3 regions of the Paenibacillus sp. M2 genome follow, and region 1 is predicted to be linked to each of the others. Evidence: riboswitches for the same ligand, from Rfam matches in the RefSeq annotation. Region 1 holds a riboswitch; each other region holds the start of a gene.

Region 1 (5,060 bases):
AGTTGCAGGGGTTATTTCATGAGAATGATGATCTGAAGTCACGCAGTTATGGTGGACAGCGGCTCCATTGTTACAGTGAGTTATACGGCAATGAGCAATTATATACGGATCTGTGCACATGGCGCAGGAAGAGAGCTGTGTCTGACCGGAAGGCACCGTATTTTATTGCAACAAATCGTTTGCTGCGTTTGATCAGTGCCTTTGTTCCGCAATCGCTGGATGAACTGATGCAACTGCCGGGCGTAGGAGAGAGCAAAGCAACTGAGTATGGTACGGAATGGATGGAGATTACAAACGGGTTGGAGCGTTCAACGACATTCCCGCTGGACTGGGTATACACGGCGCTGAAGGAAGAAGAGTATGAGAGTTGGTTATACAAGCAGAGAGAGCAGAAGTATAAGCAGGAACTTGATAAGTTCACCACGCGCAAGCAGGTGCTTGAAGGCATGAAGGAAGGGTATACGTTAGAGGAGATTGTTAATCGATCCGGATTATCCCGACGCGAGTTGGTTGAGCTGTTAGAGGCACTGGATCACGAAGGTTATGACACCGATTGTCTTCTTGATGTGGAGCTGGCAGTGATGCCAGAGAACGAACAAGAGGCCGTATGGAGTGCGTATGAGGAGCTGGGAGATACGTTCCTGAAGCCAGTATTACATAAGGTGTATGGAGGAGAGAAACCCGATGGAGGAAGTCTGGAGCAGGTCTATGAAAGACTGCGCATGATTCGGATCCGCTTCCGTCGGCACGCAGAGACAGAGAAGAATGTTGGTTAATGATCAGAAATGAAAAAAGACGAGGCGTTTCTCCCGGAGGAGCGCTTCGTCTTTTTTCATTTCATACGAGTTCATACCCAGTCTTTCTTGCGGAAAATGAAGAACATGCTCAGGCCCAGTGTAACCATCAGGCCAATTACAACAAAATAGCTGTATTTCCAGTTAAGCTCTGGCATATTCGTAAAGTTCATGCCGTATATACCGGTAATGACCGTCAGCGGCATGAAGACCGTGGTAATGGCGGTAAATACACGCATGATCTCATTCGCCCGGTTCGCAATACTGGATTGGTAGGCTTCTCGCAAGTTGCCCATCAGGTCGCGATAAGTCTCAAAGGTTTCAGATATTTTTACAGCATTCTCATAGATGTCACTGAAATACTTTTGCAATTGATCATCGATGAGACGCAGATCTTTTTTGTTCAGGGTGTTGATGACCTCTTTCTGAGGTCCAAGGACTTTTTTCAGCCACAGAATCTCACTGCGCAGCCCGATGATTTCATTCAGATGTGACTTTTTGGTGTGCATCAGAATGTCTTCCTCAAGCTTCTCGATCCGTGCTTCAATTCGGTCACCTACGGTGAAATAATTATCAACAATCAAGTCAACCAGCAAATACAGCAGACGATCCGGTGTGCTGATTTCCTGTTCCCACAGGATGGGTTTCAGTGTGCGCAATTCGCTGACCTTTTGCTTGGTAACACTAATAATGAAATGTCTGCCGAGGAATAAGTTCACCGCACGTAGAAATATCTCTTCATCATCGAAACGGATGCTATTAATCACAATAAAATAATGGTTCTCATAAATTTCAATCTTCGGACGTTGTTCTTCGTCACTAAGACAGTCTTCCACAGCCAGATCATGCATCAAGAACAGCGGCTGAAGTACCGCCAAATCGTCTACGTCTGCATCAATCCAGTAAAATCCTTCCGCTGGTGGAGTCAGCGCCTGCTGAATGTCGTCCACCGGAATAAATACACCGTTGTTTACCAACCGGATTTTCATCGTTAATCTACTCCTTCTGCACCCGCCAACTTGGCGGATATTATCATTATGGGCGCAAAAAGAACAAATCAGCCGGTCGGCAGCGGAGCCTGGAGATCAGGGCTGCGTTCACTATAAAATCAAACGGAAGTCACGTCCCGCTGCCGGCATGCTGATGTCAATTCTCTATGCAGTTTGTCGGAATTCGGCTGCCAGTCAGGCCTCGGGTCGCCATCCATTTAATATGTCACCTCTCACATAAGGGTTTATAACACCTTGTTTAGTATACCGCTGGTACAAGGTGCTTTCAAGCGCAAAAATGTGTCTATTTCGCGCCCTGAGGCAGTGTATGACAACGGATGATGAACGGTTCCGATCTGGGAAGCAGACATCGAACTGCATCTTGACGTGAGGGCATTAATGTAATAAAGTAGACGGTGAACCATATTAAATTACAATCTAATACAGCGAAATCTTATCAAGAGTAGGTGGAGGGACTGGCCCGATGAAACCCGGCAACCGGCGGTATACCGCACGGTGCTAATTCTTGCAGCGACTAAGTGTCAAGTGGCACTGTTGTAACTGAGAGATGAGAGAGGCGCATATCTATTTTACATATGACCTTTCTCGAAATCCGAGGAAGGTCTTTGTCATATGCCCCGACTTCTCAGCAGTGATTTTCGCTAAGGAACTTGAGGTTGTTTGTAACGTTGGATGAAAGAACAATTCAATGTTTTTACAAGCTCAAGGCAGTCTATAACTGTATTGATGTGAAGACATCAAGCCAGGGTGGCTGCATCTATCTATGCACAAGGAGGAGTTAGATTTACTATGCCAATCAAAATACCTGATACTCTACCAGCAAAAGAAGTACTTGAAGGAGAGAATATCTTCGTCATGGATGAAACTTCTGCATATCAGCAGGATATTCGTCCACTCCGTATCGCTATATTAAACCTGATGCCCACAAAGGAAACGACCGAAACACAATTGCTTCGTCTGGTGGGAAACACGCCTATTCAGGTGGATGTCGTTCTCGTACATCCCAAATCCCATACGTCGAAGAATACGTCTCAGGAGTATTTGGATCTGTTCTATAAAACCTTCGATGAGATTGAGCACCGCCGTTTCGATGGAATGATTATTACGGGTGCCCCGGTGGAACAGATGGATTTCGAAGACGTGAACTATTGGAATGAAATCCAGGAGATCTTCGAATGGACCAAAACCAATGTGACTTCAACCCTCCACATATGTTGGGCTTCCCAGGCAGGTTTATACCATCATTTTGACGTACCCAAGGTTGCACTTGATGAAAAGTGTTTTGGCGTTTTCCCACATACCATTAATAAACCACATGTTCCGTTGTTGCGTGGATTCGATGAAGTATTCAACGTTCCACATTCCCGTCATACGGAAGTGAGACGCGAAGATATTGAAAAGAATGAGAATTTAGAGATTTTGGCTGAATCCGAGGAAGCGGGGATCTTCCTGGTTGCTACCAAAGACGGCAAACAGATTTTTGCCACAGGACATGCCGAGTATGACCCGTTCTCATTAAAGTGGGAGTATGACCGGGATGCAGCCAAAGGGTTGGATATCGCATTGCCTAGACATTATTATCCGAATGACGACCCTTCCCGTGTGCCACCGGCTACTTGGCGCGCTCATGCCAACTTATTATTCTCTAACTGGCTCAATTACTATGTGTATCAAGAAACACCTTATGATATTGGTCCGCAAATCTAATCGAGATTACAGGAGGATGCAGCAATGGAAGACAACAACAAGTTGAAAATCGAAAGCCGCTTAGCACAAATTGGGTCCATCAATGAACCGGTAACAGGCGCCATTAACTTTCCGATCTATCAATCCACTGCGTTTCGCCACCCGAAGCTTGGACAAAGCACGGGGTTTGATTATATTCGTACGACTAATCCAACCCGTAAAGTATTGGAAGAAGCCGCTGCAGCGCTGGAGTCCGGTGATGCAGGGTTTGCCTGTAGCTCGGGAATGGCCGCGCTGCAAACGATTTTTGCCATGTTTGGTCAAGGGGATCATCTGATTGTATCGCTGGATCTGTATGGTGGAACCTATCGTCTGCTGGAACGTATTCTGTCCCGTTTCGGCGTAACTGCCAGTTATGTGGACACGAATGACCTTGCAGCACTGGAGAAGGTTCGTCAGCCGAATACCAAAGCGGTATTTATTGAGACACCAACCAATCCACTGATGATGATCACCGATGTGGAAGCCGTTGCTTCCTGGGCGAAAAGTTACAACCTGTTGACCATTGTTGACAACACGTTGTTGACTCCATTTTTCCAACGTCCGATTGAACTGGGTGCCGATATCATCATTCATAGCGCTACCAAATATCTGGGTGGACACAATGATGTGCTCGCTGGACTAATTATTACCAAAGGTGAAGCGTTATCTGCAGAGATGGCGTTCTTGCATAATTCCATTGGAGCGGTATTGTCTCCAAGTGACTCCTACCAGTTGATGAAAGGGATGAAAACGCTGGCTCTTCGCATGGAGCGTCATGAGCACAATGCACTTACTATTGCTAAATACTTGCTTGAGCACCCAGCGGTGGTTGAAGTGTATCATCCAGGCCTATCCGATCATCCGGGGTATGAAATACAGAATAAACAATCCACCGGTAACACAGGTATCTTCTCTTTCAAAGTGAAGGATGCACGTTATGTTGAACCGTTGCTGCGTCATATCAAACTCATTGCTTTTGCCGAAAGTCTCGGCGGAGTTGAATCACTCATGACTTATCCCGCAGTACAGACTCATGCAGATATTCCGCTTGAAATTCGTGAAGCCGTAGGTGTGGATGACCGTCTGCTCCGGTTCTCCGTAGGCATTGAACATGCAGATGATCTGATTGCAGATCTCGGCAATGCTCTGACAGTTGCACAACAGGAAGTGGAAGGAGGCGTGCACTCATGAGTGAGTCCAACAACAAACCCAATTCCGAGTTAAAATTTGATACCAAGTTGCTCCATTTTGGCGATGAAATTGACAAAACGACTGGAGCATCGAGTGTACCGATCTACCAAGCATCAACATTCCATCATTTTGATATCTTCAATCCGCCTCAACATGATTACAGTCGTTCGGGTAATCCGACACGTCAGGCTTTGGAAGATTACATCACATTGCTGGAGGGCGGGGCACGAGGTTTTGCCTATTCTTCAGGGATGGCTGCGATCTCAAGCGTGTTCATGATGTTCTCCGCAGGGGACCACATGATTGTAACGGAAGATGTATATGGAGGTACGTATCG
Region 2 (5,060 bases), 3.2 Mb from region 1:
ACAGTGCACGTCCACCATTGGATGGGTCATTTGGAATGGCTACTTTTGCGCCGTCAGCCAATTCATCCAAAGACTTAATCTTCTTGGAGTATCCACCAAAAGGTTCAACATGAACAGGTGTTACAGTAACGAGGTTGAATCCACGTTCTTTATTCTCTGTGTCCAGATAAGGCTGGTGCTGGAAGAAGTTTGCATCCAATTTTTTATCAGCAAGTTGCTGGTTTGGTTGTACATAGTCATTAAACGTAACGACTTGTAAACGAATACCTTGTGCTTCCAGCTCAGGCTTGATGCTTTCCAGAATCTCTGCGTGTGGTGTAGGTGAAGCTCCAACTTTCAATTCAACTGTACGTGGTGCACCTGCTGAATTATCTGCGCCGCTATCGGCGTCCTTATTGTTTCCGCAAGCTGCGAGAACCGCAATCAGCATAAGACTAAGTAGAGCGAATGACCATTTTTTCATGTGTAAAACCCCTTCTCTAATCATTTTTTTCATGTGGCGTCCGCATGAATGCATATCCATCATGTTATCTATGTGTTATTTCCTGGTGAAAAATGTAACCAAGCGATCTCCAGCCATCTGGAGAATTTGCACAAGAATGATCATCGACACTACGGATATAATCATGATTTCATTTTGATAACGATAATACCCATAGTTGATTGCCAGCGTTCCCAGACCTCCACCACCAACCATGCCCGCCATCGCCGTGTAAGAGACAAGGGTAACGATGGTAATGGTTATCCCAGCAACCAAACCAGGTAACGCTTCAGGCAGTAATACCCGTCTTACAATCTGTCCGGTCGATGCACCCATCGACTGTGCCGCTTCAATGACACCCCGATCAACTTCTCGCAACGTCGTCTCCACCAATCGAGCAAAGTAAGGAGCTGCTGAAATAACTAAAGGTGGTATAACACCTAACACTCCTGTAGCTGTACCGACGAGTGAACGAGTGAATGGAATAAGAGCAACAATCAATATGATAAATGGGACTGAGCGCAAAATATTCACAATCAAGGACAATATAATGTACACCGTCCGTGATTTGATCGAAGCAGATCGGGCTGTCATGAACAGCAGAACTCCGAGCGGTAAACCAAAGATTACGGTGAACAAGCCTGATACACCCAAAATTTGCAGCGTCTCAATAGAGGCTTTACCAACCTCTTCCCAACGTACGGTTGAAAAATCCATCTAACGAAGCACCTCCACATCAAGTCCCTCTGCGGTTAATTCTGATATCGTCCGATCAATCGCAATGGAATCACCCTCGAACCGAACGGTCAGCTGTCCATAAGGCACCTGTTTAATCGTAGAGATTGTACCCTGCAGGATGGCAAAATCCACACCCGTCTTACGTACCGTCCTCGACAAAATCGCTTCATACGTTTTGTTACCCAGAAAGGATATCTTCACAAGTTTGGAAGCAGCACCTGCCTGCAATTCAATGCCTGCATTCGCCAGAGCGGTCTCTTCCAGAGCAAGTCCAGCTTCATGGTCACGCATCATGAAGTCCCGCGTAATCGCATGCTGCGGCTTCAGGAACACTTCGGTTACAGGTCCCTGTTCCACAATGCCACCTTGATGAATGACAGCCACCTTGTCACAAATGTTCTGAATGACATGCATCTCATGTGTGATCAGCACAATCGTAAGGTTGTACTTTTCATTAATGTCGAGCAATAACTTCAGGATTGAATTTGTCGTCTGCGGATCAAGTGCCGAAGTAGCTTCATCACAGAGAAGTACATTCGGATCACTTGCAAGTGCTCTCGCAATCCCCACACGTTGTTTCTGTCCACCCGATAATTGAGCTGGATATTTGTTGCTATGGTTCTCCAGGCCAACGAGATTGAGCATTTCCTTCACTTTGCGATCAATGGCATCCTTTGGTGTATTCACAAGCTTTAGCGGAAAAGCCACATTATCATATACCGTTGCCGAAGATAACAGATTAAAGTGTTGAAAAATCATCCCGATCTTGCGTCTCTGTTGCTGCAGTTCGGTTTTGCTCAGTTCAGTCAGGTTGATCCCATCAACCCATACTTCACCCTCCGTAGGCCGTTCTAGCAAATTAATGCAGCGAATCAATGTACTTTTGCCCGCTCCAGAATGCCCAATCACGCCGTAGATTTCGCCCTTTTGGATGTTCAAATTCAGCTCGGATAACGCTGTTGTAGATTTTGCCCCTTTGCCGTACGTTTTCGTTAAACCTTTTAATTCAATCAATCGCACTTGCCCCTTTCCAACCACCTACATGTATCTTTACCCGATCTAAAGGAAAACTCCCCTTAAAGTACAAAAAAAGAGCCCTTTGCAGAAACAAAGAGGGCTCTTCACGTGAAAGAATATACCTTCTCATCTGCCAAAATCGTGCCTTGCACCATTTTGTAGGAATTAGCACCTAACATCTATAACGAATGATACATGTATCATGTCATTACAAATCGGTTGCCGGGCTTCATCGGGCCTGTCCCTCCGCCGCTCTCGATAAGAAATATGTTATTGTAGGATTTTATAAGTTCATGTAGTTTATGCTTTATAATGTGAATGTAACTTTTGAGAAATATCAGTTCATTCTTCGTCATTGTAACACTCTAATTGAAACTCAGTATATTCCAAGTATTCCGATTTGTCAAAGGGAATTATTTCTTTTCCATATTTTGTTGATATAACGATAAGAAGCTGTTAACGTTTCACAGACCATATCGACGCCCTGACGCATTTCCTGCACATGCTGATTCAAATCCTCCAATTTCACTTTACCTTGCAAGGTCTGGTGTAACTGCCACAGGTCATCATGCATTTCTGAGTTCATGTAGTGAATTTCCATATTACGTCGTTTGCGCAGCTTGCTCATCGGCTCACGATAAGAGTCCTTGATCTGTATTAATTGCAACGCAAGATCATGGTGCTCCCTCGCATAATCGAACTGCCTTAACACTGTAAAATAAGAAAAATGCGCTTTGGTATTTGAAGTATTCAACTGGAATATTTCATTTAGTACCGTACCCACTTTATCCAGGATGGCAAAGCAGCGGATAAAGCCATCTTTGTAGAAATACACATACCGTGCATACTCTGCTTTTTCAGTCGCCGTCATATCATCCGTTGAGCCTGCAACGACCTTATTGCGAAAATGAGCAGCAGCGAAACAGCTTTGCTCTAGTTCATCCAGTGAGGAGATAAGTCCCTGAGTCCACACATACAGTTTCCGATAGTCATGCGTGGGATCATGGTCCACATGCATTTGTCGTTGAAATAACTCAAGCGTATGCGCCATTGCGTCCATCGCTGCCTTCAATTTACCTTCGTTTATACGTGGCTTTTCCCCCAACAACGTTCGCAGCATATCTAACCTCCTCTTTTCCAAATCAACAAGAATTCATCACCGTAAACGTAACACATCATCCATTCCGTGTAATTGCTGCTTGCCATAGGTTGCCCTGATCCCCCTGACATCAAACAAAGTCCACCTGTCCAATGATGTACATCACTGGATGGTGGACTTTCATATTTAGCCCAAGTACCTTTGGAAAAAGAATGGATCTATATCTTAGAAACGATTAGCCGGGCGATGCAGCTTGTACACCAGGAAACTCATATACGTTAAAACTCCGAATAATATGGCGATATCCAGCATATGAGCGAGAGCTACAAACATGTATACTTCCGGACGGTTCATTGTCACCATCATGAAAATACCAATGACTACTTGCATCAGGATGAGAACAACGGATACCACGCCAAGGGTCCGCATTTCCTTGTTGTCCGGATGATTACGGTAAGCGAAGTGACCCAGAATTGCGATAACAATCACGAGCGACGCTGCTGCTGCACGGTGAGCAAAAGCAACCGCTACCCCACCCGAAAGCTCAGGAATAATCTGCCCGTTACAGAGCGGAAATCCGGAACATCCGCCAGCAGAATCCGTGTGACTCACAAATGCACCCGTGTATACCACGAGATATGTGTAAATAGTGGAGAACCAGACCAGATTCCTGAATTTTTTGCTAACCCGAGGGTATTTATTCAGGCGTTCCAATCCGCCATCTTTAGCCTCCTGCCTTATGCCCAGTGCCATCATTAGAGAACTGGCAAAAGCAATCAGTGCAAAGCCAAAATGCAGTGCCATGACTGCTGAAGATTGGGAGAAGACGACGGCAAAAGCACCCATGATTCCCTGGACGATAACAAATACCAGAGTTAAGAAAGAAAACAATTGCAGGTCACGGCGTGACTTGCCAAACTGCAGAAAAGCAACAAATGAGGCAATGGACAACAGTCCAGCCAGTGCACTTACAGCGCGGTGGGAATATTCAATGAGTGAAGCCACAGTATGTGCCGGAACGAGTTTTCCGTTACATAAAGGCCATTCTGTTCCGCAGCCAAGGCCTGATTCCGTTTTGGTTACGATGCCTCCACCAAAAGTGGCCAGAAACATGACAAGACAGGTTAATACGGTTAACCATTTAAACAAAGTTAAGTGTTTCAATTTTTTCTCACCCGCTGTTGGTTTAAGATGGCGAAGAATATTCTCCGCTTGTTTCGGTACTTTGACACTTATTTCACAACTAAATTCATTATACCGGATAAAATGTTCATTGACGTCGCGCTTTGTGACAAAATGTTAACGTCTGGTGAAATAATGACCCGCAGGTCATTGGGGTTATGTTATTTGGGGGATAGCCAGTTGAATTGTGTCTTAAACAGAGTTCAGAACACACAAACGCCATTTCCCTATTTCAAGAGAAATGGCGTTTCATCTAGTATACCCTTTAACAACATGAACCTGTCATACATTTATATAAGTTCAATGAAAAATTTACACAATAACGGAGAGGACAGAAATAGCCTGAAGAAGCGAAGCTAAAAGCTTTCTGAAAGAAAGCTGCATCGAAAGCATATGCTTCGCCTTTATCCCCGGATTTCCCCCTAATAAAAGGGATCAAAGAAATCTGGGGATAACAGCGATCAAAAGGTTATTCTGTCATCGGAGTGTCTGTGTGAATATTCATCATTTGAACTTGTATAACATCATTTATGGATCGTGTTG
Region 3 (5,060 bases), 3.0 Mb from region 1:
CTTTTAAAGAAAAAGATAACCAGGCATACGCATGAGGAAACTCCTTCAGTAAATCAACCAGCACCTGTGCTTCCTGCAAGGAAGGAATCGTCTCAAACGCCAGAATATCAGCACCCGCTTCAATCAGCGCCGCCATACGCGGACGGTGAAATGCGGCAAGCGTCTCATCCGACACGCCGTAATGACCCACATACTCTGAACCGTCCGCCAGATAAGCGCCGTACGGACCTACGGACCCGGCAATAATTGGACGTAGACGAAGACAATTTCCTTCGCGATCCCCTGTACGATCTGTTATATACTCCTCATTCTCCACCGTCTCAGCACGTACCGAAGAAGCTTCTACAAGCTGACTTGTCGAGCTTTCTCTCCCTACTAGTCTACTCTGCACTTCTGCCCACACGTCATCTCTCGCCTGTGCAGCCAGTTCCACCGTCTTGCGGATCAGCTCCAGTGCTGCCTGTTCATCGATCCCTCTCTTGCGGAAACCATCCACCGTCGCCTGATAACTGGATGTAATCGCACAGTCGGCTCCTGCTCGAAAATAATCTGCATGGACCTGAACGATAACATCCGGATTCTCAAGTAACACACGAGCAGACCATAGTGGATCATCGAGATCACATCCATGCTGTTCGAGTTCCGTTGCCAGCGCTCCATCCAGAATCATGACCGGATGTTCACGCAGGATCTGTTCTAAGGGGTTAGTCTGTTGTGCTTGCGTCATGTACTTGTCCTCTTTTCTTATTCACACGTTCTGTCAGATAATAAGCAGCGTAACACACTGCAATAAACGGAACCCCACAATATAGCGCAATTCGCTGTGTCGGGTCAAAGGCAATACCTATGCATGAAGCCAGGCATAATATAAATGAAACAATTGGTACCACCGGATATAGTGGTGTGCGGTAGACCAGATCTTTGACCGCATGTCCTTCCCGGATATATTGTCTGCGGAACATGTATTGGGAGACACTGATACTCATCCATACCGCAACGACAGCCAGACCTGAAATGGAAACCAGTGTAATATACACGGTACCTGGCGCAATGATGCTGGACAGCAAGGCCAACGCACCACCCACCATACTAATCAGAAGTGCATTCAGCGGTACCCCGCTTTTGGTCAATTTGGCAAACCACGGAGAGATCGTTTTTTTGTCAGCCAGAGACCAGAGCATCCGTGAAGATGCATATAGGCCCGAATTGGCAGCAGAGAGAATCGCCGTCAGAATAACAAAGTTCATAATGTCTGCTGCATAGGGTACACCCACCCGCTCCATTACCGCTACAAACGGACTTTCCAGTACACTGGCATCCGACATGGGCAACAAGGCCGACAAGATAATAATCGTTCCGATGAAGAAAATAACCAAACGCCACAGCGTTGTATGAATAGCTTTCGGTATCGTCTTTTCCGGGTTCTCCGTCTCACCCGCGGCAATGCCGATTAACTCGGTGCCTGAGAAGGCAAAGTTTACAGCAAGCATGGTCATCAATATGGCTGTAGCCCCATGAGGGAACCACCCGGATGCGGTAATATTCGATAGAAATGGAGCCGGTTCAGAATCCGCCATGGGAATGAACCCAAACATGGCTGCGCCACCGATAATAATGAAGATTACGATAGTCACTACTTTTACAGATGAGAACCAGAACTCGGATTCCGCAAATAATTTCACCGTTAATGCATTAAACAGAAAGATCATCAGTGCAAAGAGCGCACTCCATATCCATACGTTCACCGATGGGAACCAGCGCTGCATCAGCAATCCAGCGGCTGTGAATTCGGAGCCAAGCGCAACAGTCCAGGTTAACCAGTATAACCAAGCCACCGTGTAGCCTGTTGCCGGTCCGATATATTTGGCTGCATAACTATGAAATGCTCCCGTCTCTGGCATATGAACAGACAGTTCACCAAGGCAGAGCATCACCAGATATACAACGATGGCTCCGATTAGATAGGACAGAATGGTTCCCAGTGGTCCCGCCTGCTGAATGGTGTAACCTGAGCTGAGGAATAATCCCGTTCCAATGACTCCTCCGAGAGAGAGCATGACCACATGCCGTGCTTGCATTTTCCGCTGAAAATGCCCTTTGTCGTTGTTGTTTTCCATACCAGCTGCTCCCCTACTTCTTCATCCAGAAAAAACAAAAAAGACCCACTCTGCCTAAAGAGTGCGCCGTTACTGACAAATAAAAACAAACGCTCCTATCTATCAGGCTTTCACCCGCTGGAATTAGCACAGTATCCTTCAGATCTGTTGCTGAGGTTTCTAAGGGCCAGTCCCTCCACCTCTCTGGATAAGAAAATGATTTTTTACTAATATAGCGATCTATCATGAATGTGTCAACATTTAAATAATAAATGGCACACCTCGCTATTCCGTGGAAGACCCCGGATTGGTGATGGTGGTCTTTACCTCATACGTGATCGGCACGGTGCTAAAAATTTTATCCCAATCGTCTTTGACTTTTTTCCATGTTTTAGGTTCTTTAATACGCAAGCTATCCCGAAAATCCGCAACATCTACTTTATAGGTATGCTGCAGTTTGTATAACACCTGTCGAATCTGTTGTTCAGCCAGTTCAGCAAATTCTTTTTCCAATTCTCTGAGATAAGCACCTTTTTCCTCTTCCTCTGGAGCACGCCAATCCTCCATCAACCAGCCTTCGGATTCAGTCTTCACATGGAATGAAATATCATCGCCAACCACTTTTGGAATTATTTTTGTTTTTTTCTTCTTCATTTCATATACAACAGTGAATCCCGCTTTATTGTATGTCTTCAAGATGCCTCCTTTTTCTTTAGGTCTGATCCACGACAGCCCTTCTAGATCCGTTTGGCTGAGTTCCCCGATGAATTTGGTCGTTTTCCCATCAAAGATACTGGCACCGGAGAACTTGTCCTCTCCATTGAAGTTCAGTACATTCTGGAGCAAAAAGCTGGAACCGGATTGCATTTGTGCATCTAGTTTGGAGAGTAAAACGGGGTCCAGGATTTTATTGGACAAGTACGAATTACCGGTAATACCTGTAAGATAAAATGCTGGAATCCGGGAAGGATCATCTGAAGTCAGTACATCAGCAGCGCGATGATGGCTAATCAGCACCAGACAGTTAGGACGAATATCGTTATCCCGAAGTACAAAATCCAGCAGCTGGTCCAGACCATACTTTTTGGCGATATCCTTGGACACAACGATAACCTTCAGATGATGCCCGATGAGCGGATGATCTCGCCTTAGTGCAAACTGACGAAAGATTTGCAGCAAGGAATCTCCGGTAAGCTGTTCATTGGAGTAGGACGTTTTACCAGAAGCAGGTGACCCGGATTGTTGGCTCTTCTGACTGCTGGAGTTACCGGGAGCAATCTGTACCGTGGCTGTCACATTGTTCTGCTTGGAATACGTTCCTCCCTGATTAGCGATGTTTTTCTCAAATTCCGTCTCTTTGCCAATATCGATCCCAAGACCAACGTATACACTTAGATCCTCTATCTCCCGACTGCTCCAACATCCGGATATCGTTAAGAGTATGCATAATACAGTGGCTAAGCGTAACAACATACGGAATGTAATCATGCATGCTTGCCTCCTTTTTTACGAATCAGACTTAACAACAGTAGTACCAGAGGTAAAATGGCAAACAACCATACGGACACGTTACCCAGCATATCTCCTAGCTCGAAGGTATCATCCACGGTCTTGGGCATCATTGCTATCAGATAGATGAACGGAAGCAGACCGTACATAATACCTTTGATTTTTTTGGAACGGAACAAATCACGAATACCCACCGACGCGCAGTAATGTGTGATCGCTGTAGTCGAGAAAATTTGCATAATCCAGATGACCAGCAATAAGGATTCGAATCTTTCGAATATTAAACCTTGTATCTCAAAGCTTCTTACCAAATCCAGCGTTGGCCAGGTTCGCGTTTTGATCCCGTCAAGGGATAAACTGCCTATGACCATGACAACCGTGATCAAGTAGATAATGGTGGATATGAATATCCCCCAGCTCATTGCTTTATTGCTTTTCTTCGGATTTTTCATATAGGCAGTCATGACTAACATCACCTCATAGCCCGTATAAGACAATAGTGATGGTTTTAGCCCTTTGAAAACGGGCATAACCCCATCACCGAGAACGGGTCTCAGATTGCCTATCTCGAATAACTGATTACTGAGCAAAATTTCAATTACAAATATAATGATCGTAATCGGCAGAATAATCTCGAACACGCGTACAATGACACCAAGCCCACCCGAGATCATATATATACCGATCCACATGAAGACCATAACAATTGCCCAGGTGGGGGTGCGTTCGAGTAGATACATTCCTGTCACATCAGCCATGACTCTTACTTCAAAAGCTGCAATGACCGTGAAATACATAATCATAGCAAATCCCAGTATGTAAGCAATCCAGTTCCCCGTAATTTCACGGGTGAACTGGAACACGGTTTCCCCCGGAAATCTGCGACACAGGGTAACCATAATTATTCCAATACCTGTAATAATCAGTCCAGACAGTATAATGGAAATCCAGACATCTGGTGTTCCTACAGCCTTGCTAGTTGTTCGAGGTAACGTCAATATCCCGGCACCAAGCATGTAATTGACAATAATTACAACGGCCTGTGTCGTGGTTAGCTTTCCTTGGGAGCCATTCACTTTAGTTCACCTCCAGACCTTCTGTGAGTTAGCTTATTTTTTTCGGTCCTGATCTATCGGATTTGTCATTTTGGGACGCATTCTCATCATATTTAGCGGTGCACGGATAACGAAGTCCTTCCATTCATTGATGTGATAAGGAACCGCTGGTGCCACATAAGGTACGCCAAAGCTTGAGAGTCGTGCCAGATGCGTACACACAAGCAGAAAGAACATAACCACGCCAAACAATCCGAGTACGGCTGCGCTGAACATAGCGGCAAATCGGAGAATCCGTAGTGTTAATCCCGCACTATAGACTGGAATCGTAAAGGAAGAAATGGCCGTAACCGCTACGACAATGACCAGAAATTGGCTTATAATTCCCGCCTGCACTGCT

Evidence for each region. A riboswitch is a leader RNA that binds a small molecule or an ion and turns the genes downstream of it on or off. The one in region 1 is predicted to bind S-adenosylmethionine.
Region 2: another riboswitch for S-adenosylmethionine. It lies ahead of ACETMN_RS27815 (methionine ABC transporter ATP-binding protein); the one in region 1 lies ahead of metA (homoserine O-acetyltransferase MetA).
Region 3: another riboswitch for S-adenosylmethionine. It lies ahead of mmuP (S-methylmethionine permease); the one in region 1 lies ahead of metA (homoserine O-acetyltransferase MetA).

What each region holds. Positions count from the first base shown of each region.
Region 1 covers NZ_CP169648.1:1,985,663-1,990,722, forward strand. The annotation lists gene ACETMN_RS09185 (HRDC domain-containing protein) at 1-776, shown strand, start outside; gene corA (magnesium/cobalt transporter CorA) at 848-1,783, opposite strand; SAM riboswitch class I at 2,235-2,358, shown strand; gene metA (homoserine O-acetyltransferase MetA) at 2,594-3,511, shown strand; gene ACETMN_RS09200 (PLP-dependent transferase) at 3,536-4,723, shown strand; gene ACETMN_RS09205 (trans-sulfuration enzyme family protein) at 4,720-5,060, shown strand, end outside.
Region 2 covers NZ_CP169648.1:6,081,135-6,086,194, forward strand. The annotation lists gene ACETMN_RS27805 (MetQ/NlpA family ABC transporter substrate-binding protein) at 1-463, opposite strand, end outside; gene ACETMN_RS27810 (methionine ABC transporter permease) at 539-1,198, opposite strand; gene ACETMN_RS27815 (methionine ABC transporter ATP-binding protein) at 1,199-2,233, opposite strand; SAM riboswitch class I at 2,360-2,501, opposite strand; gene ACETMN_RS27820 (Cthe_2314 family HEPN domain-containing protein) at 2,640-3,356, opposite strand; gene ACETMN_RS27825 (COX15/CtaA family protein) at 3,561-4,499, opposite strand; gene ACETMN_RS27830 (thioredoxin family protein) at 5,042-5,060, opposite strand, start outside.
Region 3 covers NZ_CP169648.1:6,362,336-6,367,395, forward strand. The annotation lists gene mmuM (homocysteine S-methyltransferase) at 1-727, opposite strand, end outside; gene mmuP (S-methylmethionine permease) at 705-2,117, opposite strand; SAM riboswitch class I at 2,210-2,311, opposite strand; gene ACETMN_RS29190 (Ger(x)C family spore germination protein) at 2,382-3,584, opposite strand; gene ACETMN_RS29195 (GerAB/ArcD/ProY family transporter) at 3,581-4,681, opposite strand; gene ACETMN_RS29200 (spore germination protein) at 4,715-5,060, opposite strand, start outside.